3 regions of the Buttiauxella sp. BIGb0471 genome follow, and region 2 is predicted to be linked to each of the others. Evidence: predicted binding sites of a transcription regulator. Region 2 holds the regulator's gene; each other region holds the start of a gene.
What was found. The regulator LexA, encoded in region 2, represses DNA repair genes until DNA is damaged. The targets are predictions, from matches to a motif close to TNCTGTATGTACATACAGNA.

Region 1: dinG (ATP-dependent DNA helicase DinG) is a predicted target of LexA. The motif match lies at 2,440-2,459, and genes of this name have one in related genera.
Region 3: sulA (SOS-induced cell division inhibitor SulA) is a predicted target of LexA. The motif match lies at 1,373-1,392, and genes of this name have one in related genera.

What each region holds. Positions count from the first base shown of each region.
Region 1 covers NZ_JANUEU010000002.1:240,117-247,649, reverse strand. Annotated here, with positions in the region: gene ybiB (DNA-binding protein YbiB) at 1-253, opposite strand, end outside; gene dinG (ATP-dependent DNA helicase DinG) at 268-2,427, opposite strand; gene M2371_RS07670 (cupin domain-containing protein) at 2,593-3,714, shown strand; gene M2371_RS07665 (MerR family transcriptional regulator) at 3,807-4,562, shown strand; gene M2371_RS07660 (membrane protein) at 4,632-4,739, shown strand; gene M2371_RS07655 (ABC transporter permease) at 4,720-5,451, opposite strand; gene M2371_RS07650 (ABC transporter ATP-binding protein) at 5,435-6,379, opposite strand; gene M2371_RS07645 (ABC transporter permease) at 6,376-7,533, opposite strand.
Region 2 covers NZ_JANUEU010000010.1:31,000-38,532, forward strand. Annotated here, with positions in the region: gene dusA (tRNA dihydrouridine(20/20a) synthase DusA) at 1-906, opposite strand, end outside; gene M2371_RS20915 (conjugal transfer protein TraF) at 1,000-2,238, opposite strand; gene M2371_RS20920 (cupin domain-containing protein) at 2,409-2,912, opposite strand; gene zur (zinc uptake transcriptional repressor Zur) at 3,022-3,537, shown strand; gene M2371_RS20930 (CsbD family protein) at 3,600-3,809, opposite strand; gene dinF (MATE family efflux transporter DinF) at 3,967-5,298, opposite strand; gene lexA (transcriptional repressor LexA) at 5,372-5,980, opposite strand; gene M2371_RS20945 (diacylglycerol kinase) at 6,089-6,457, opposite strand; gene plsB (glycerol-3-phosphate 1-O-acyltransferase PlsB) at 6,584-7,533, shown strand, end outside.
Region 3 covers NZ_JANUEU010000002.1:394,078-401,610, reverse strand. Annotated here, with positions in the region: gene yccS (YccS family putative transporter) at 1-582, shown strand, start outside; gene M2371_RS08355 (TfoX/Sxy family DNA transformation protein) at 579-1,193, opposite strand; gene sulA (SOS-induced cell division inhibitor SulA) at 1,414-1,911, shown strand; gene ompA (porin OmpA) at 2,272-3,354, shown strand; gene matP (macrodomain Ter protein MatP) at 3,451-3,903, opposite strand; gene M2371_RS08335 (Lon protease family protein) at 4,079-5,833, shown strand; gene fabA (bifunctional 3-hydroxydecanoyl-ACP dehydratase/trans-2-decenoyl-ACP isomerase) at 5,902-6,420, shown strand; gene rmf (ribosome modulation factor) at 6,493-6,660, opposite strand; gene pqiC (membrane integrity-associated transporter subunit PqiC) at 6,918-7,484, opposite strand; gene pqiB (intermembrane transport protein PqiB) at 7,481-7,533, opposite strand, start outside.

The DNA.
Region 1 (7,533 bases), on a different contig from region 2:
TCACAATCGGCATCGGCTTGTTGACCGGAGGAGTCAGGGAGATGACATGGTGCTTCATCGCGTCATAAAAGCCGAGCATTTCCTCCTCGCCTTCGCCTTTAATGCGCAACGCAATCAACACGCCACCAAGTTCAAGTTCAGGTACTTCGCCTCTGAGCATATGGGCGTATAAGCCACGAGCGGTATCAAAATCCAGGGAGCGGGCATGGTTTTTACCGCGCCCTATTTCTTTGATTATTTTACGGTAATCCATTCAGACTCTCCTTTCTATTTCTTGCTCACACGTTTGCGCCGCACCGTTTTTTTAGGTTTGGTATCAATCGGTTTAGCTGATGGCGCTTCAGGCTGACTGATCGGAAACACCGGCAATGCACCCAGTAAACGCTGCCCATAATTTTTGGTCAACAGGCGGCGATCATAAATCACCACTTCACCGTAACAACCGTGGCTACGAATCAAGCGCCCAACCTGCTGAATAAGATTAAACGAAGCACTCGGTAAACTCTGTACTTCAAAAGGATAGCGTTTCAGGGTTTTTAGCCACTCGCCCTCGGTAAGCACAACCGGGCTATCAATCGGTGGGAAAGCGATTTTATGGATATGCACCTGGCTGAGTAAATCGCCTTTTAAATCGAGGCCTTCTGCAAAAGATTGCAGACCAACCAGCACGCTGGTTTCGCCCTGTTCGACGCGCTTGCGGTGCATCTCCACCAGCCGATAACGTGGCTGATCGCCCTGCACTAATAACGTCAGACGCAAGTCGGTGACATGGGTTAAAAACACCTGCATCGCACGGTTGCTGGCAAATAGCACCAGCATGCCTTTATGTTCACCTTTCACCAGTTCGGCACGGAAAAACGCCGCCATTTCAGCCAGATGCTGGGCTTCATTTTCCATCGTTGGTTCGACGGTTAACTGTGGGATGACCAGTTTGCCTTGCTCGACATGATTAAACGGCGAGTCCAGTGCCACAAACCTGTCACCCGCATGTTCGTCTAACCCGCTCATCTCTTTCAGGCGGTCGAATTTATTTAATGAGCGCAGCGTGGCAGAAGTGACGATGACATGCGGCACATTGCGCCACACCAGTTTTTCAAGCTGATCGCTGACGCGAATGCCCACGCAATGGAAGAACAGATGCGGCTGGCCTTCGCGGATTTCCCGCGTCACCCATTTTGAAACCGGCGCACCAGATGCCTGTTCCATCGCTGATAGCCGCCACAGTTTGCTCTGCGTCTCGAAATAACCCAGCGCGCGATTCATATGCAATAACGCGCGATGCAAACGCACGATATCGTGGCTACCGGTTTTTTCGCCAAGATCGTTGAGTAACGCTTCTGACAGGCTGCGCAACCCTTCCATCAGCTTCGCCAGCCGTTTGCAAATCACCATCAGTTCTTCAGGAAGAACGCCCATTTCAAAGCGATATTCGGCTTCTTGTTCCCCCGCCAGCCATAACGACACAATGCTGCTAAACGAGCTCAAGAGTTCGTAAATTTCATCGCAATGGTTGGTCAGACGTTCCGGGGAAGTCAGCGGCGGCGGGCTTTTGGGGCGGAACTGCGCCATGCAGGTTTCCACCAGTTTAGTGAAGAGATCAAGCTGCAAGCGGCTATAACCGGGCGTGACTTCCGCGCTCATTTCCAGCGCGTCGCGGGCGACATCGGGCAAATGATGGCCTTCGTCCAGAATCAGCAGCAGGTTTTTGGCTTCAGGTAGCACAGCATCACTTTCCATTGCCGCCATTACCAGCGCATGATTCGCGACCACCACTTCCGCATCGTCTATTTCACGCCGCGCCACAAAGAACGGGCATTCACGATACCAGTGACAATTTCGCCCCAGGCAACTGGCTTTGTCGGTGCTCAGACGCCGCCATAAATCATCTTCAATATTTTGTGATGCATGGTCACGCAGCCCGTCCCACTTGTACGCATCAAGATCGGTTTTCAGCTTGCCGCAGCGCTGTTGTTCGTCTTTGCTGGTCGGAGCCATTTCATCTTCGAGAAACGCCAACAAGTCGCCCTGCGCCAGGTTGTCCGTCGCGAGTGCAGCAAGATTACGCGGACATACATAACGCCCGCGCCCGAAGGCGGCGGTGAATTTTAAGTCAGGGATAATTTTGCGGAGCAAGGGCAAATCTTTGCTGAAGATTTGATCCTGTAATGCGACGTTAGCGGTACTGACCACAAGCGTTTTTTGTTCGCCGCGGGCAATCGCAATGCCCGGAATCAGGTAAGAAAGGGTTTTCCCCACGCCAGTCGGTGCTTCAATCGCCAGATGACGCCCCGCTTCACCCGCCAGTGTTTTTGCCACTTCTGCAATCATCTGCCGTTGCGGTGGGCGCGGAATAAAGTCCGGGATCTGCTGTTGTAGCGCCTTATACCAGGCGGCGATTTGCTCTTTTTGCGCGGAGGACAAAGCCATGGGAACCACTTCTACTGTATAAACAGCCACTATTGTCCCACTTTTTGCTGTAGGGCTGTATTGTTTTTTCGCCGCTACTGTGAGCAAGCCTTGATACACAACAAGGCGGCCTGTGGGCGAGCCTCTCTATAATCTAGCCCGTTTATCCTCCACTGGTATCAAAAAATGGATTATCAACTCAATTTAGACTGGCCTGAGTTTATGGCGAAATACTGGCAGAAAAAGCCAGTCGTTTTAAAAAATGCGTTTCCTGATTTTGTCGATCCGATTACCCCGGACGAATTAGCCGGTCTTGCTATGGAAGCAGAAGTGGACAGCCGCCTGGTCAGCCATACCAATGGCCAATGGCAAGCCGCTAACGGGCCATTTGAGCATTTTGACAATTTAGGTGATACCGGTTGGTCGCTGCTGGCTCAAGCCGTAAACCATTGGCATGCACCGTCTGCGGAACTGGTGCGTCCATTCCGTGTTTTGCCTGACTGGCGTTTAGACGACCTGATGATCTCCTTCTCGGTGCCGGGTGGCGGTGTGGGTCCGCATATCGACCAATACGATGTGTTTATCATTCAGGGGATGGGCAGCCGTCGCTGGCGTGTGGGCGATAAACTGCCAATGCGCCAGTTCTGCCCGCATCCGGCCTTACTGCACGTTGATCCGTTTGAACCGATTATTGATGAAGATCTGGAGCCTGGCGACATTCTGTATATTCCGCCTGGTTTCCCACACGATGGCTTCACGCATGAAACGGCACTCAATTATTCCGTGGGTTTCCGTGGGCCAAATGGCCGTGATTTGATCAGCAGCTTTGCGGATTACGCACTGGAAAACGATTTAGGTGGCGAGCACTACAGCGACCCGGATTTAACGGTTCGCGAGCATCCTGGCAAAGTTGAAAGCTATGAGCTCAATCGCCTGCGCGACATGATGATGGAAGTCATCAGCCAGCCTGAAGATTTCAAACAGTGGTTTGGCCGCTTCGTCACCACTCCGCGTCACGAACTCGATGTCGCACCGGCTGAACCGCCCTATCAGCAAGACGAAATCGTCGACGCTTTGCTCGGCGGCGAATGTCTGACGCGCTTAAGTGGTTTACGTGTTCTCAATGTTGATGGTCAGTTCTTCGTCAATAGCGAACCTATGGAAGCCCCGGTTCCGCAGGCGGCTGATGCATTGTGCCGTTACACCACGGTAAGCCAAAACGAATTGGGCGATGCGCTGCAAAACCCCGAGTTTGTTAACGTATTGACCGAACTGGTTAATCAGGGCTACTGGTACTTCGACGATTAATTTTTTGTTACATCGGTAACTAAAAATTACACAGAGTCTATGCGACTGACTACAGTTATACGGGGGCTTCCCGGGCAGACTGTGGGGATAACATGGCACTTTTTACCATTGGTGAAGTGGCTGTGCTTTGTGATATCAACCCCGTAACGTTGCGTGCCTGGCAACGGCGTTACGGGCTACTGAAACCGCAGCGAACGGATGGAGGCCATCGGCTGTTTGATGATGCCGACATCGAACGCATCCGTGAAATCAAACACTGGATTGAAAATGGGGTTCAGGTCAGCAAGGTGAAAGCCCTTCTGAGCGGCGAACTTCAGGATATGGAAAGTGGTTGGCGAGAACGCCAGGAACTGTTACTTCACCATTTGCAAAGCGGTAACCCTTCTCGTCTTCGCGCCTGGATTGCGGATGTGGGTCGTGATTATCCGGCTGAAACGCTTGTTCAACAACTCTACACCCCTCTGCGTCGTCGCCTTCAATGCCAACAAGTCACCCTCAATACCCTGTTAAGCCTGCTGGACGGCGCGCTGATTAATTACATCGCGTTATGTCTCTCATCGGCACGTAAGCGTAGCGGTAAAGATGCGTTGTTGGTGGGCTGGGACACGCCAGATACCACGCGTTTGTGGATGGCGGCATGGATGGCAATCCAACAAGGCTGGCGGATTGATGTGCTGGCGCACCCGCTGCATCAGCTTCGTCCAGAAATATTCGCCCAACAGACATTATTGGTATGGTGTGGTGATACACCCACCCCTCACCAGCTCGACCAACTGGAACTTTGGCGCTGCGCGGGCCTGCAAATTTTCCCGCTGATGAGCAATGGCCATACGACTGAGCACGCATAAGATAAATTTAAAGGTTCATTAACAAGCCGGCTTCATCTTATAATCTCCCCCGCAATATAAGGAGCGAAGATGAAACTGAGTAAAATTGCCCTCGTGGGCGGCATGCTGGTCATGGCTATCGGCGGAATTGGCGGCGTGATGCTGGTAGGTTATATCGTTATTCTGCATGGCGCGTGATGTGACGCAAAACGCGCTCAAACAGGCGGTCGACAACAATTGCCGCCAGCGCAACCAGTAAAGCGCCCTGAATCACGTATGCGGTGTTAAAACCGCTCAGACCAATGATTATCGGTGAGCCTAAAGTGCTGGCACCCACGGTTGACGCAATCGCCGCAGTACCAATATTAATAATCACCGATGTTCGGATGCCCGCCAGAATCAACGGTGCCGCCAATGGTAACTCCACTTTTCGTAACATTTGCCAACGGCTCATCCCGGCCCCCATCGCAATCTCTTTTGTCGCTTCCGGCACCGCCCCTATTCCCGCCAACGTCCCTTGTAAAATGGGCAATAAACCGTAAAGCACGAGCGCGATAATGGCAGGCTGTTGGCCAAAACCCATCACCGGAACGGCAATCGCCAGCACTGCCACCGGCGGGAAGGTTTGCCCGGCAGCGGTAATGGTTTCAACCAGGGATCGAAACTCCAGCCCCGCCGGGCGCGTCACTGCAACGCCCAACCCGACACCAATCACAACAGCCACCACGCTGGAAACACCGACCAGCATCAAATGTTTAAATGCCAGCGCCATAAAACTGTCTTGCAGATAAACCGGCCTTTCCAGCTCTGGAAACAGCCAACTAAACAATGTGCTGCTGTACGGCATCACCGCCAATAATGCGATGAATACCGCAATCAGCCACAATAAGGGATCACGTAGCAGGCGCATTTTCACCCTCAACCAAATCACTAAAATGCAGTACGCCGCAGGGTTCACCGTGCTGATTCACCACCGGCAACTGCCGGCACTGGCGATGGACAAACAACGACAGCGCTTCACGTAACGTGACGGATTCGCTTATCGGCTCACCTTCTATTCGCTCATGAGTTCGTACCCGGTCGGCAACATGGCGCAGCGAAAGCAGCCGCACGCCCAGCTCGCTGCGACCAAAGAAATCACGCACAAAATCTGTCGCCGGGCGGGTTAACAGTTCCAACGGCGTGCCCTGTTGAATCACCTGCCCGTTGTCCATCAGCACAATACGGTCGGCAAGGGTCAGCGCTTCGTCGATATCGTGCGTGACCAGCACAATGGTGCGCCCGAGCAACTGGTGAATACGGATAATTTCCTGCTGTAGCGCCCCACGGGTGACGGGATCGAGCGCGCCGAATGGCTCATCCATCAGCAGCACTTCCGGGTCAGCCGCCAGCGCCCGTGCCACACCGACACGCTGCTGTTGCCCACCAGAAAGCTGATGCGGATAGCGGTCACGAAACTGCGCGGCTTCAAGGCCGAGTAAGTCCAGCAATTCGTCGATACGCGCGTTGATTCGCGCTTTCGGCCATTTCAACAATTGCGGCACGGTGGCAATGTTCTGTGCCACATTCCAGTGCGGGAACAGGCCAATAGACTGAATCGCATACCCCATCCGGCGGCGCAGCGTTTTTGCATCAAAATTACGGATTTCTTCTCCCGCAAAGCGGATGCGCCCGGTATCGTGCTCCACCAGGCGATTAATCATTTTCAGCGTAGTGGACTTGCCCGAGCCGGAAGTGCCAATCAGCACCGTGAACTGCCCTTCTTTGATGTTCAGCGACAAATCACTGACCGCCGCCTCGCCCTGGAAAAACTTACTGACATTTTCAAATTCAATCATGGCTGTTTTTCCTCAAGCAATGAGATAAACAGTTTAAAAAGTGCGTCAAAAATAACCGCCAATGCAATAACCGGAATCACGCCGAGCAACACTAAATCCAGCGCACTGCTGAGCAGCCCCTGGAAAATGATCGCCCCGAAACCACCGGCCCCAATCAGCGCGGCAATCACCGTCATACCGATGGTTTGCACACAAACGACGCGCAGGCTGCGCAACAAAACCGGCAGCGCCAGTGGCACTTCCGCCTGCCAGAATATCTGCCAGCGCGACATGCCCATGCCTTCGGCACTTTCAATAATATTGCGCGGGACTTGCTGCAATCCGGCGACCACGCCACGTACCAGGGGCAATAGCGCGTACAACACCAGGGCGATTAACGCTGGAGCGACGCCAATCCCACTCACGCCGAGCGAAGCCAACCATGGCGCCAGTTTGACTAACCCCGCCAGTGGCGCAATCATCAAACCAAATAAGGCTACCGACGGCACGGTTTGAATGACGTTGAGCACCGAAAACACCGAGGATTGCCAGGCCGAACGGGTATAACAAAACACACCTAACGGCACGCCAATCAGTAATGCGGGCAACAACGTTCCGACCAGCAAAGCCAGGTGGCGCAATAAAGCATCGTCAAAAACTTCCTGCCGATTGGCATACTCTTTTAGCAAAGAAAGATCGGCAAAGTACCCGATGAGTAACAGACCAAGAGGCACAATCCAGATTTGCAGATTAAGCAGCAATCGCCACAGTACTTTTGCCGTCAGGCGGTTGATAACATCGGCACACAGTAGCAAGCACAGCGTTAACGACATCCACAATCCGCTGCCGGGCGATGTCCGCGCAAGCGTGCTGCCTTGCTGAGCAAATTGCGTCGCCGTTTGTCCAAGCCGCCACAAAATGGCGATGAACAGGAACTCGCCCACCATGAGAGTCAGCAACAACGGGAGTGGCCGACATGGTGTCAGCACGAGGATTGCCAGAACGAATACCGGGACAGAGAACAGCAACCAGGTTTGCGCCGGGAGTTGGCTGAGCGCGATAGGCTCCCCGGAAACCAGGCGGTTGGGTGCAAAGTTGATAAACGGTAATACTGCGCCCGCCACTACCAGCAAAAAAACCAGCAGTAGCAGGACGCGATTATGAATTTTGAGCAA
Region 2 (7,533 bases):
CTGGCGCGCACCGGGAATCCCCTGGAACAGACCAAGCATATGGCGAGTGACATGGCCTAAGTAAGTGCCGTTTGCCAGTTCACGCTCGATGTACGGGTACATGGCGCGAACCGCCGCAACGGTGTCGACTTCCTGCGAATCAATGCCAAAAATCTCACGATCAACCGCCGTCAGCAGGCCTGGGTTTTGATAGGCTTCGCGCCCAACCATCACGCCATCCATATGTTCGAGATGCGCTTTCGCTTCTTCCAGCGATTTGATACCGCCGTTAATCGACATCGTTAAATGCGGAAAATCACGCTTCAACTGGTAAACACGGGGATAATCCAGCGGTGGAATTTCACGGTTTTCCTTCGGGCTTAAACCTGAAAGCCAGGCTTTACGGGCGTGAATGATGAACATTTCACATTCGCCCTTCCCGGCAACCGTACCGATAAAATCACACAAGAATTCGTAACTGTCCTGGTCATCAATGCCGATACGCGTTTTGACGGTGACAGGGATAGATACCACGTCGCGCATCGCTTTAATGCAATCCGCAACGCGCTGCGCATCCGCCATCAGACATGCGCCGAACATACCGTTTTGCACCCGATCAGAAGGGCAACCGACGTTCAGGTTAATTTCATCGTAGCCACGTTCTTCAGCCAGTTTCGCGCATTGTGCCAGCGCGGCCGGGTCACTTCCGCCTAACTGCAAAGCGATGGGATGCTCGTCTTCGCTGTACGCCAGATAATCCCCTTTGCCGTGAATAATCGCACCGGTGGTCACCATTTCGGTGTACAGCAGTGTCTGGCTTGATAACTGACGCAAGAAATAACGGCAGTGGCGATCGGTCCAGTCGAGCATCGGTGCAATAGAAAAACGATGTGGCTGGAAAGGAGTCTGGCTGATTTGTGAGGACATAGGCACTGGCGTTTACGGGCTACGGTTAAAAAAGGGTCGGTACTATAGCATAATCCAACGGCCGGGTACGTGTTGTCCGGCCGTTGGCTTTCATCAAAACGTCATGCCCACTTGTAACCCTGCCCCCCACGTCTGGTCTTCGCCATATAAGCCCATTAAATCAACATGTACCAGGTCAAAGGGCGCAAATCCTACACCGCCGGTAAAGACATTACTTTCATGGGAACGCATATCTGCGCGATACCCCGCACGCACTGCAAGCCAGGGTAATGGCGAGATTTCAGCACCGACACCTGCAAATTGCGAATTATCTTCACTCTTAAAATTCTTGGTTTCGGTGAGATCGACATCCGTCGTCAGTACCACTAAATCACTGTGCCAGGCCACGCCCGTCGTGACCAATGGTCGAATCTGGTAAGTGTCTTTAAAGCCATCAACCACTTTGGTGTCGATATCACGTGACACCAGGTTTTGCCCGGTCAACCCAACAGTCCATGAGTCACCAAAATCTGCGGCAAGCCCTGCATCAATGTTGAAACCTGTGTCGGAATTACGGTAGCGGCTGTCGCTAATATCATCCTTCTTGTACTGATAAACAGAGGTGCTGTAGTTATAAAGCCAGGTTTTCTGCAACTTTGGCGTCACGCCAACTGAAACAGGCACACCGCCAAGATCAAATTTATGGGCAACTGCCACGCCGTAATCTGAAACAATCGCAGCTCGACCAAATCCTTTTGAGGTGAGATTGTTTAGATCGTTACGGTTCGGGATCACAGTTCCATTGGCGATACCATTCAGGTAGTCGAGGTCATGCTGGGTGATGTCTGAAGTCACTTTAGCTGTGCCGTACGCTTTCACGACGAATGCAAAAGGCAGCGTTTCATTTGGGATACTCACCGCTATTGCACCGCCAGCTTTTGCACGGGCCTGGTCGCCTTTCACATTCTGGAGCTGCCGGGATAAATCTGCCGCATCGTTTTGCATCTGGCGATATATCCCAGGATTCCGAATAATCTGCTGCAAGGGGATATTGGCATAATTCAGATAATCCTCAGCCGAATTGCTGATGTCATCGATATTATTTTGCAGGTTATCAGGGTCGGTAATTTGCATTCCGACAGCAGGAATCAGGAGCGCGGCGGTATCGCCTTGCTGGCTTTTGGTGAGTAACGCCGGGTTAATCAGGACTGCACTACTCCAGCGGGATGATGCAACGCCAGTGCCTCCCATCGCATCATTACGTGTCTCCGTCCATGTTCCCGCTGCATTCGCGTCATTTGCCATAAATAAAAAAGCAGCATTTAATGCCGCCAGGGTTCTGATTTTTATCATTTACTGCCCGCCTGTCTAACTTCAGTTTGAAGAATCGGCCCCTGTCAGTGCCAGACCAACAGGAGTGGATAATGCTGTGAAGAAAAGACTTAAAAGCGGGTGGTTTACCCCAAATGGCATCCCGCATTTATCCTGACGGGTTAATATTTCTTTATTTCCTATAGGGTTATTTATACTTTACCGTTCGTTTTTCGGGAAGGCAGACCATCATGCTGACCAAAGAATTGCGGCGGATGGTCAATCCAGCGATCTTTACGTTGTGCTGCATAAGAGGGGTTTAAGGGGTAGTAAATTCTGTTTTCAGCTTTATTGGCTTCGCCGACAATCAGCAGTCGAACTTCATGTTCGGTGTTATTAATAAAAGTATGGCAAACGCCTGTCCCTGCCGGGAAGCCGACACTATCTCCAGGTTCCAGCGCATAGAGGTGCCCGTTAATCCACACTTGCGGATGCCCTTCCAGTACATAAGCAAACTCTTCTTCACTACTTTCGGCATGGGGATAAGAAGTACGGCGGCCAGGCAACAAGCGTTCATGATGTATCCCCAGGCGTGTTAAACCCAGTTTACGAGCCAGCGGTGCGCCAATGGAAAATAATTCAGTGCTATCGGGATAGGTTGAATCATCTTCACCTTCCAGTTCTTTCCAGTGGCGAATGCAATCAGGTTTATTCATAACAAACTCCGGGATAGTCATCTCAAAAGGATGTGACCAGAATGGCGCACCATTCGGCGTTTTTTGCGCATTGTGGTAAAGTGTAGGGCTAATCTACAGGGGAATGCTGATGGACATCACGACTTCACAAAACGTGTTAGCGCAGGCTGAAAAACTATGCGAGCAGCGTAATGTGCGCCTGACGCCACAACGCCTTGAAGTACTGCGCTTGCTGACACAGCAGGCAGGTGCAATCAGCGCTTATGATTTGCTGGATTTACTGCGTGCCAGCGAACCGCAAGCTAAACCCCCGACGGTGTATCGTGCGCTCGATTTTCTTCTCGAACAAGGTTTTGTACACCGTGTAGAGTCAACCAACAGCTACGTTTTATGCCATCTTTTTGATCAACCGACTCACTCATCAGCCATGTTTATCTGTGACCGATGTGGCGTGGTGAAAGAACAGGGTGCGGAAGGCGTAGAAGATATTATGCAGCAGTTGGCAGCCGAGTTAGGCTTTGCTCTGCATCATAATGTTATTGAGGCGCATGGATTATGCAGTGCTTGTGCGGAGGTTGAAGCGTGTAGTCACCCGGAAGCGTGTGGGCATGACCATTCGATTCAGTCAAAGAAGAAGTCGCGTTAGGGGAATGGGTACGTCCGTGTACCTGGGCAGGGCTGAGAGTTAACACATCTGAGGGAAACTAATTACCAACGGTATTTGTTGCGAGTTTCCCAATCAACGACTTCTTCCTCTGCCTTATCCTTTTCATATCCATAACGTTCCTGGATTTTGCCGACAAGCTGATCGCGTTTCCCTTCAATGACGGTCATATCATCGTCAGTCAGTTTGCCCCATTTCTCTTTTACTGTGCCTTTGAACTGTTTCCAGTTACCGCCGATTTCGTCTTTATTCATAATAGTATCCTCATCGTTCGGTGAAAAATTACTAACAAAAATTACCATCGTCCGGGTGCTTCCGTTTGGCTGACACCCTGTTTCTGCTGGACGTGGAAATAATTGTAGTCAAGGATATGGCGGTATGGGGAAAACTAAGAATGTTTAACCTAACGGCTTAATCTTGAACATTGTTAAACCAGGTATTTTTCTGCCAGTGGCGACGCCAGATCCAGCCCAGCGACAAACCTCTTAGCGCAAGGAATACAGCTAACGAAAGCCACAACCCGTGGTTGCCTAAATACGGTACGGTAAACATCGACAGGCCAAAGCCCAACGCCGCGACAGCCATGCTATTGCGCATTTCAGTCCCTCGAGTTGCGCCAATAAACATGCCATCGAGCAAATAGCACCACACGCCGACAACGGGTAAAATTATCTGCCAATACAAATAGATATCCGCTTGCCGTTGCAGCTCAGCAATTGAGGTCAAAAGGGAAACAATTTGCTCACCCAATAAGGCATAAACGGCGGCGAATACCAGTGCGACTAAACCGGCCTGTCGACATGCAGCTCCCCAGACTTCGAGTAATTGCCCCCGATTTCTAGCCCCGTAAGCCTGCCCGGAATGTGCCTCAACGGCATAGGCAAAACCATCGAGCGCGTAAGCGGTGAAGGTCAGCAACGTCATTAGTACCGCATTCACCGCGACGATTTCGCTACCCAAACGCGCTCCAAAGATGGTCACGGAGGCAAAACAGATCTGTAATAACAGCGAGCGGAGCATGATGTCGCGGTTAAGCGCCAACAAACGCCGAACATTACCGCGCCACGCCTGTTTAAGCATTTCACCACTGATTCCACGCAGGCCCATGACCTTTTTCACCATTAGCAAGCCGATGATAAATGTGGCGTATTCAGCCGTGACGGTAGCGAGTGCTGCCCCCTGAACATTCATATGCAGCCCCATCACCAGCCACACGTCGAGCACAATATTCAGAACGTTACCGACCACTAACAAAATAACCGGCGCACGTGCGTATTGAACGCCCAGCAACCAGCCGAGCAAGACCAAATTAGCCAGGGAGGCCGGGGCACTTAGCCAACGAATCTCAAGAAAACGTCGCGCCTGAAAGAGCACGTCCTGATTACCGCCGACAATACGCAGAGCCAGCGAGATTAGTGGTTCGCGCAGCAAGACAATGGCAATACCCGCTCCGAGTGCCAGCAATAAAGGCTGAACCAGTGCGCGAGCTAAAGCGGAGGGGTTGTTTGCGCCAAAGGCCTGGGCGGTTAAGCCGGTGGTACTCATGCGCAGAAACAGCAATAACATAAACAGGAAGCTGGTAGCCGTCGCTCCAATCGCGACACCACCGAGATAAACAGGACTATCCAGATGACCAATAACAGCCGTATCGACAAGGCCAAGCAGCGGGACGGTAATGTTGGAGAAAATCATGGGTAAAGCGAGGCGCCAGAGCGCACGATCCGCTGTGGAGAATAATTGCATGACCTCTCCTGAAGGAGATCAAAGAGAATTAAGACAGTGATGCGTACTTAAATACGCATCACCTAAAGAGATTTTACAGCCAGTCGCCGTTGCGAATAACCCCAACAGCCAGCCCTTCAATCGAGAAGTTATGCTCACGCAGGTCAACCACTATCGGCTCGAATTCGCTGTTTTCTGGCAGCAGGTGAACGGTATTCCCTTGCTGTTTCAAACGTTTAACGGTGACTTCATCATCAATGCGCGCAACAACAACCTGGCCGTTACGCACATCCTGAGTTTTATGCACCGCCAGTAAATCACCGTCCATAATACCGATGTCTTTCATAGACATCCCGCTGACGCGCAGCAGGAAGTCGGCATTCGGTTTGAACAATGAAGGATCTACCTGGTAATGGCCTTCGATATGCTGCTGCGCAAGGAGTGGTTCACCCGCAGCGACGCGCCCAACCAGCGGGATACCGGTGATCTCTTCCACCAGCAAACGAATGCCACGCGAAGCGCCGGAAACAATCTCAATCACGCCTTTACGGGCGAGAGCTTTTAAATGTTCTTCCGCAGCGTTCGGAGAACGGAACCCCAGACGTTGAGCAATCTCGGCACGTGTCGGTGGCATGCCGGTCTGGCTGATATGATCCCGAATAAGATCAAACACCTCTTGCTGCCTGGTAGTTAACGCTTTCATTCCGCCCCCTGGGTGTTTATACAGTTATGCTGTGAGTATATACAGTTAAAGGCGAATTTGGAACCACAAATTGAGCAAAAAACCAGGCACTTAACTATTCTGGAAAGACTATCGCAAATGCTGCCAAAGCAGCGTGACCCAGGTAATTACTGCAAGGATAATGGCGATTAATACGGCGGCTGAGCCCATATCTTTCGCTCGCCCGGAAAGCTCGTGATAGTCAGTACCAACACGGTCAACGAGGGCCTCAATAGCGCTATTGAGGATTTCGACAATCATCACCAACACGACTGAACCAATCAGTAAAATACGGGTAATAGGGTCAACATCTAACCAGCAGGCAATAGCAATGGCGATGACAGCCGAAACGCCCTCCTGGCGGAAAGCAGCTTCGTTGATCCAGGCCGCTTTTAGCCCTTTCCATGAATAGCCTGCAGCTTTGATAATACGGGTAAGTCCAGTGGTACTACTCGCCATTTTGGGCAACCTTTTCAAATTATTTGCATCAATGCTTGTCAAAATTATAACGCCACAGAAATCTGGGTCAGATTCTGATATTCTTGCGGCGAATTTGCATCATTAACCTGAGGCTTTACATCGTTTATGTCAGGCTGGCCAAGAATCTACTACAAATTACTTAATTTACCATTAGGCGTTCTGGTAAAGAGCAAGTCTATTCCGGCAGATCCACAAGCCGAACTGGGCTTAGATCCCACACGTCCAATAATGTACGTGCTGCCCTATAACTCAAAGGCGGACTTATTAACGCTGCGCGCTCAATGCCTCGCGCATAACTTGCCCGACCCTCTCGAGCCGTTAGAAATCGACGGAGCGGTGCTGCCGCGCTATGTCTTTATCCATGGTGGGCCGCGTGTATTCACTTATTACACGCCAAAAGAAGAGTCGATCAAGCTGTTCCATGATTACCTCGATTTGCACCGTAGCAATCCCAATCTGGATGTGCAGATGGTGCCTGTTTCGGTCATGTTTGGCCGTTCACCGGGGCGCGAAAAAGGCGAAGTGAATCCGCCATTAAGAATGCTCAACGGCATTCAGAAATTCTTCGCCGTCTCCTGGCTTGGCCGCGACAGCTTTGTGCGTTTTTCCGCACCGGTTTCGCTGCGCCAGATGGCAACCGATCACGGCACAGATAAAAAAATCGCTCAGAAACTGGCGCGCGTGGCACGTATGCACTTCGCTCGCCAGCGTTTAGCGACTGTTGGCCCGCGTCTGCCGGTGCGTCAGGATCTGTTTAACAAACTTCTGGCATCAAAAGCTATCGCTCGCGCGGTAGAAGACGAAGCGCGTAGCAAGAAAATCTCCCATGAAAAAGCACAGCAAAATGCTGTCGCGCTGATGGAAGAGATTGCCGCCAACTTCTCTTATGAAGCCGTTCGTTTGACCGACCGCGTGTTAGGTCTGACGTGGAACCGTTTGTACCAGGGCATTAACGTTCACAACGCTGAGCGTGTGCGCCAACTGGCTCATGACGGCCATGAGATTGTCTATGTGCCCTGCCACCGCAGCCACATGGACTACATGCTGCTGTCTTA
Region 3 (7,533 bases), on a different contig from region 2:
GGATGTGGGATCGCATGGGCGGCGGTGAGTTTCATCTGGCCTGACTGGCGATTCCGTCGGCTGCCATTAGTGGTAGAACGGGCATTCAATGCCAATTGCCGCTATCTGGATGCCATTCTCGAGCAATATCATCAAGGCCGTGATAACCGGCTGGAGTATCGTATTGCGCGCCGGGATGCACACAACAAGGATGCGGAGCTGGCATCTGTGGTATCGAACATGTCCTCAGAGCCCAGAGTCACACCGGAAGCGCGAGAAACGGCATTTCGCTTATTGTGCCTCAATCATACATTTAACAGTTATATTTCGGCGTTGGGCGCGCACCGCGAGATGCTGACCAATGAAGATATTTTGTTGCTTCTTGATGACGCCGTCTGTTACGTCGATGATGCACTGCATCATCTGCCTGCCGATGAAGAACGCGTTCAAAAAGCCTTGCAAGGGTTGTCCGAGCGGATAACTTCACTGGAGCCGCAACCAGAGACCAAAGAGCCGTTAGTCCTTCAGCAAATTGGCCTGTTGGTTGCACTTTTACCAGAAATCTCGCGCCTCCAGCAGCTTGTCACACAGCAGTACGATTAACCCGCATGCCGTTGTTCGTATAGCTGCCCCCACTCAACTAACTCCTGGCGCGTCGTCGCCGGGAGTGCTGCTTCATGAATACCGCAAATCGCCCCCGCCAGCGCCAGTAGTACTCTAACTCCCAGCCCCTTATTCACGCCCCTCAACTTTATCCATGACCGCTTTGCACCGTAAGCATGTAGCGTTCTGACATCCGCAATACCGGCTTCCCACAGCATCATCTCCAGACTGTGGGTTAAATTCGGGAGATCCTTGAGTCGTTGATGAGACTTATGGCGGGATTTTTCACGGCGGGCGCTAAACAATGCATCCGATGAGAGCTTTAAAAGCGTTTCTTGATCGTTCCACAACCCTTCATCAACTCGGAAGTAATTAAGTTCAATCGTCCGCCCACGTTTGTTATAGAGCAATGGCGCTGCCGCCCTCTTAACAAAATAAACCTCTGACTGCTCACAAGCTCTTAAGTAAAGTTCCCCTTCAGAAACCATAGCAAACACGACATTATCGACCGTCAGACTATAGCCTCCAAATAATGAACGATGGCTGATATCCCCTAGCGGGGATAAGCATTCTTTCGATTGATGAATCCTTGTATAAGATCGCTTCTTCATGAATATATCCTTAAATATCATGCTATAACACATCATTACGGCTTGTTACTGTTTCCAGTAACACGAAAATAGGTAACCTGATGACAGACGGCAATCACATTTTCGCATTCTGCAGATTTACGTGAAGAAATTGCGATATGCTTTCCGAAATTTAGATTGATCTTTGGCCTGACAGGTATTACTGTATATTCATACAGTAACCCATCAGGCGGGATTAACTATGCAATCACATAACGTTCTAACTCACGTTGCCCCTCTTTCTTCTTTGACTCAGTCATCAGCAGGTAACAATACTAAAGGGTTGATAAGTGAAGTGATCTATAGCGAAGATCAGCCATGGGTTACGCAACTGGTTCTGTTGCCCCTGCTCCAGCAACTGGGTCAACAGTCACGTTGGCAGCTTTGGCTAACGCCACAGCAAAAATTGAGTCGTCAATGGGTTAAATCGGCAGGTCTTCCACTTACAAAAGTCATGCAGGTGAGCCAGTTAGATCCACTTTTCACCGTAGATGCTATGGTAAAAGCATTGCAGACTGGAAATTACAGCGTGGTCATCGGTTGGTTGCCTAAAGAATTAACAGATGAAGAACATTTGCAGCTATCATCAGCAGCAGAAATGGGTAATGCGATCGGCTTCATAATGCGTCCGATGCACACCTCCAAAACAGGGTGTCGACCACGAACTGGCCTAAAAATTCATTCTAGTTTGTATCATTAAGTAAATTTAAGAGAAATCCTGGAACTTTTCTTCAGCTCCTGACAAATCTTTGTGATTCATAGTGGAACCGCGTCTCAAGCCGCTTGTAGCGGCATTCTCCAGAAATCTTTGAGTATAAATTCTGCGCAAACTTGTTAGAAAATGTGTACACAAGTCGTTTTTTTTCATATGCCTGACGGACATCACACTTGTAAGTTTTCAACTACGTTGTAGACTTTAGCTCGCCAGGGTTGCTCTTCCATAACACCGATTGATCGGTAGAGTAACAAGTGAGCATAAACTCGGGCGAAGGATTTAACCCTGGGCTTTAGAGCGATTTTAAAGCTCATGGCCTTTTTGGATGATAATGAGGCGCAAAAAATGAAAAAGACAGCTATCGCGATTGCAGTGGCACTGGCTGGCTTCGCTACCGTAGCGCAGGCCGCACCGAAAGATAATACCTGGTATGCAGGTGGTAAGTTGGGTTGGTCCCAGTTCCATGACACCGGTTTCTACGGAAACGGCTATGAGAACAACAATGGTTCAACTCACAACAGCCAACTGGGTGCTGGTGCGTTCGGTGGTTACCAGGTTAACCCGTACGTTGGTCTTGAAATGGGTTATGACTGGTTGGGCCGTATGGCTTACACCGGCAGCGTGAATAACGGTGCTTTCAAAGCGCAAGGCGTTCAACTGGCTGCTAAACTGAGCTACCCAATCACTGACGAACTGGATATCTACACTCGTCTGGGTGGTATGGTATGGCGTGCAGACTCCCAAGGTAACTATCGTAACGTTACTACTGGTGATGTCCGCCGCGTTAGCGACCACGACACTGGCGTTTCCCCACTGGCAGCAGTTGGTGTTGAATACGCAATCACCCGTGATATCGCAACTCGTCTGGATTACCAGTGGGTTAGCAACATCGGTGACGCACAAACAGTTGGTACTCGTCCAGACAACGGCATGCTGAGCCTGGGTGTTTCTTACCGTTTCGGTCAGTACGATGCAGCTCCAGTTGTAGCTCCAGCTCCAGCTCCAGCTCCAGAAGTACAGACCAAGCACTTCACCCTGAAGTCTGACGTTCTGTTCAACTTCAACAAAGCAACTCTGAAGCCAGAAGGTCAGCAAGCTCTGGATCAGCTGTATACTCAGCTGAGCAACCTTGATCCGAAAGATGGTTCAGTAGTTGTTCTGGGCTTCACAGACCGTATCGGTTCTGATGAATACAACCAGAAACTGTCTGACAAACGTGCACAGTCTGTTGTTGATTACCTGATCTCTAAAGGTATCCCAGCTAACAAGATCTCCCCACGCGGTATGGGCGAATCTAACCCAGTTACTGGCAACACCTGTGATAACGTAGCTCCTAAAGCTAAACTGATTGATTGCCTGGCTCCAGATCGTCGCGTTGAGATCGAAGTTAAAGGTATCAAAGACGTTGTAACTCAGCCTGCGGCATAAGTTACCGTTATAAAAAAACCCCGCTTCGGCGGGGTTTTTTGTTTCTGAATTCTAAGTAACCAGGAATAGAGAAGCACAGCGTCACAACAACTGCTCTTATTCTTTACCCAGCAATGCCTGCAGGTCTTGTTTGAGAGATGACATCTGATTGGCGTATTGTTCTTTACGCTCCGCATCTTCAATCAACTGTACAATCGTTTCCGACAGTGTGCATCCACGCCGATGAGCAAGGCCAGCTAAACGCTGCCAGACCAGATATTCCAGGTCGATGGATTTTTTACGCGTATGCTGATGCTCGGCATTAAAGTGCCGTTTACGACGCGCACGGATAGTTTGTTTCATGCGGTTGTGAAGTTCTGGATTCATATGCTGCTCTATCCAGCTCAACACACGCACCGGTTCATTCTCTAAGCGTAACAACTCATCAACAGCTTCTTTCGCTGCACTCGCCTCGATATAACGTGTGATTAGCTCGCCTTCGCGGTGTTTTTTAACCAGATACTTCCACTTCCAGCCGCTCTCGAGATTTTCCAACTGTTGATATTTCATTGTTGTCTCAGTGTGACCGTGTAACTCACTTCAGAATAACAGTTTTTTCTATTTTCGCTTACCTGAAAAATGAAAGCTGTGAGCTAAGTAAACTTGCCGCTCCGCATAAACCGTGTGCTGCCCTGGCTATTCTTGTATAATCGCGCCTTTGACATCTAATTAATAAATAGCGACTTTGACGACTAATCGACTTGAATGGCGTGCTCTTGTACCTGATACCGAAAGCTATCAGGAAATCTTTGCACAGCCTTATGATTCCGAAACTGCCCCTTTCTCCGCTGTACAACCTCGTCTGTCTTATGGACTTGTGCAGCTAAGCCAACCGGTAGCCTCGGCCGATCTGATGCTGGTAAAAGCCGCTGAAGAAGCCGAGTACCTTAATCTCATTGCCGCAGCAGCACGTGAATGCTGGTCGCAGGATAACGCTCTGACAGGCGGACATTACCTGATTGAAGGTTCGCGCATCACGCTACGCCCTGCCGAAACAGCTGAAGACAATTTTGCAGGCCAGTCTGAAGTCGTTGCCGCTGACTGGATTGAAGCGGAACAACTTTTCGGTTGCGTGCGTCAGTTCGCGGGTGAAATCACGCTGACACCGGGTCTGGTTCACCGCGCAAATGGTGGCATTCTGGTGCTGTCATTGCGCAGTGTTTTAGCGCAACCGCTACTGTGGTTGCGCCTTAAACAAATGGTCATTCAAGGCCGTTTCGACTGGATATCCCAGGATGAAACGCGTCCATTGCCTGTTAACATTCCATCACTGCCATTAAGCCTGAAACTGGTGCTGGTGGGTGAACGTGAATCGTTGGCTGATTTCCAGGACATGGAACCTGAACTGGCGACTTCGGCCATTTACAGCGAGTTTGAAGAGAATCTGCAGATCGCCTCTGCCGATGATATGGCGTTGTGGTGCCAGTGGATTTATGCCGTTGCGCAATCAAAATCCCTGCCAGTTCCTGCAACGGATGCCTGGCAGCCACTCATCCGTGAAGCCGTGCGTTATACCGGCGACCAGGAAACTCTGCCGCTGTGCCCGTCATGGATTAGCCGCCAGCTACGCGAAGTTGCCGCCTTCACTGAAAATGAAAGCTTTGGTGCCGAAGAGCTGACGCAAATGCTAGCGCAGCGCGAATGGCGTGAAGGTTATCTGGCTGAACGCATGCAGGATGAAATCCTGCTTGAGCAGATCCTGATCGAAACCGAAGGTGAAATGGTTGGCCAGATCAACGCCTTGTCGGTCATTGAATTCCCTGGTCATCCACGTGCATTCGGCGAACCTTCGCGCATCAGCTGTGTTGTGCATGTGGGTGATGGTGAATTTACTGACGTTGAGCGCAAAGCTGAGTTGGGCGGTAATATTCATGCGAAAGGCATGATGATCATGCAGGCATTTTTGATGTCAGAATTGCAGCTTGATCAGCAAATCCCCTTCTCCGCCTCGCTGACTTTCGAGCAGTCTTACAGCGAAGTCGACGGTGATAGCGCTTCAATGGCCGAACTGTGCGCGTTAATCAGTGCGCTGGCTAATGTGCCTATTTATCAGCATATCGCGGTGACAGGTTCAGTCGATCAGTTTGGTCGTGTGCAACCAGTGGGCGGCCTCAATGAGAAAATCGAAGGCTTCTTCCGTATTTGCCAGCAACGTGAGTTTAACGGCAAACAAGGCGTGATTATCCCGGTTTCTAATGTACGTCACCTTTGTCTGCACCAGGATGTTCTGGATGCCGTAGAACAAGGCCAATTCACGATTTGGGCCATCGACGATGTCACGGATGCACTACCCTTATTAACAAACCTGCCCTGGGATGGCGAAGGGCAAAATACGCTGTTGCGTGCGGTGCAAGAGCGAATCGCTCAGGCATCTGCGCAAGATATTCGGCACCGTTATCCATGGCCATTACGTTGGCTTAACTGGTTCAATCAAAACTGATCGGACTTGTTGAGCGTACACGTGTTAGCTAACATGCGTGCTTCATTATAAAAAGGCTTACTGTAAACATGGTAGATAAACGCGAATCCTATACAAAAGAAGATCTTCTTGCCTCTGGTCGTGGCGAACTGTTTGGCGCTGAAGGCCCACGTTTGCCTGCGCCATCCATGCTGATGATGGACCGCGTAGTCAAGATGACTGAAGACGGCGGTAACTTCGATAAAGGTTACGTTGAAGCAGAATTGGATATCAATCCTGATCTGTGGTTCTTTGGTTGCCACTTTATCGGCGATCCGGTAATGCCTGGTTGCCTGGGTCTGGATGCGATGTGGCAGCTGGTAGGCTTCTATCTGGGCTGGTTAGGCGGCGAAGGCAAAGGCCGTGCGCTGGGCGTGGGTGAAGTTAAACTCGCGGGTCAGATCTTGCCAACTGCGAAAAAAGTCAGCTACCGTATTCACTTCAAACGCGTTATTAACCGCCGCCTGATTATGGGCCTGGCAGATGGTGAAGTATTGGTTGACGGCCGTGTAATTTACACCGCTACCGATCTGAAAGTAGGTCTGTTCAAAGACACTACTGCTTTCTAAGCCTGATTGTATAAAGCTCTGAAACGCGAAACCTCCGCCATGCGGAGGTTTCTTTTTCTAAAGAGACAGTGATTACGCGGTAACCGCCCTGTCTTCCATGGCTTCTCGCCAGCCTCCCATCCAGTACGACCTTTGATTCAGTGTCTGATAAGGACACATCTCTTTGGAACGTCCGACGATACCTGCTTGATAACCACGTTGATGAGCCCGTTCCAGGCGATCTCGTTTTTGTCTCTTCATGCCTCGTTTCCCTCATTTCTTTAATCTGGTGGAAAGAAAACAGTGCCTGCAAAATGTGCAAGCACATATAACGAATACCTCCAAAAACAGCCATCGTCAATGCGCAAAATTCACGCCAATGTCATAAATGTGAGCTACACGTGATGATATTTGAGATAAAAATGTGAGATGGGTCGGGTAATAGGTTAATGCCAAAAGAAAAGCTGCGCCCCGCTTTACAGCGGAAAGACGCAGCTTTTTTGTGCTACTTAAGAAGATTAATTAATACGGGTTAACTGGCTGGCAATGCTTTGCGCCTCTTGCTGCCACGCCTGCGCTAAGGTTTTCACCATCGCATCATAGCCATCTTCTTGCTGCTTAAGTTCCACATGGAACGGGCGTTTAATCAATTGCCCCTGATGATTGAGCAACCATTCACCGCTCACAATCACCTTGCCGTCATAGCGTCCGTGGAAACCCGTCACATTAACATTCAGAGTATCCTGAAGGCTGCCCAACGGTTGTGAAGCCACCACCCAACCGGGTAATGAACTGCTCAGATTGCTCACCAGCGTATTACGCAGTTGCTGATCTAAAGGACTCGCCCACAAGTTGCTGGTAGCGATGACATACTGAACATCACTGGTTTGATAAACCACGCCGTTTCCGGCGAGGTAATCAGGAACCGCCACTTGTTCCACCCATAACAAGTGGGTGCCAGGCTGGCTCACAGCCTGCACAGCAGGCGTTGAGCTTTGAGGCAGCTGGTAATACGTTTTTCCTTCGTCGCTGCTGCTACAGGCCGTTAAGGCTAATGCAGCAATCAATGGGAGCCATCTTTTCATTCTTTTGCCCTCTTCGGCTGGGGATCTTTTTTATCCTTCGCTTCAAAGA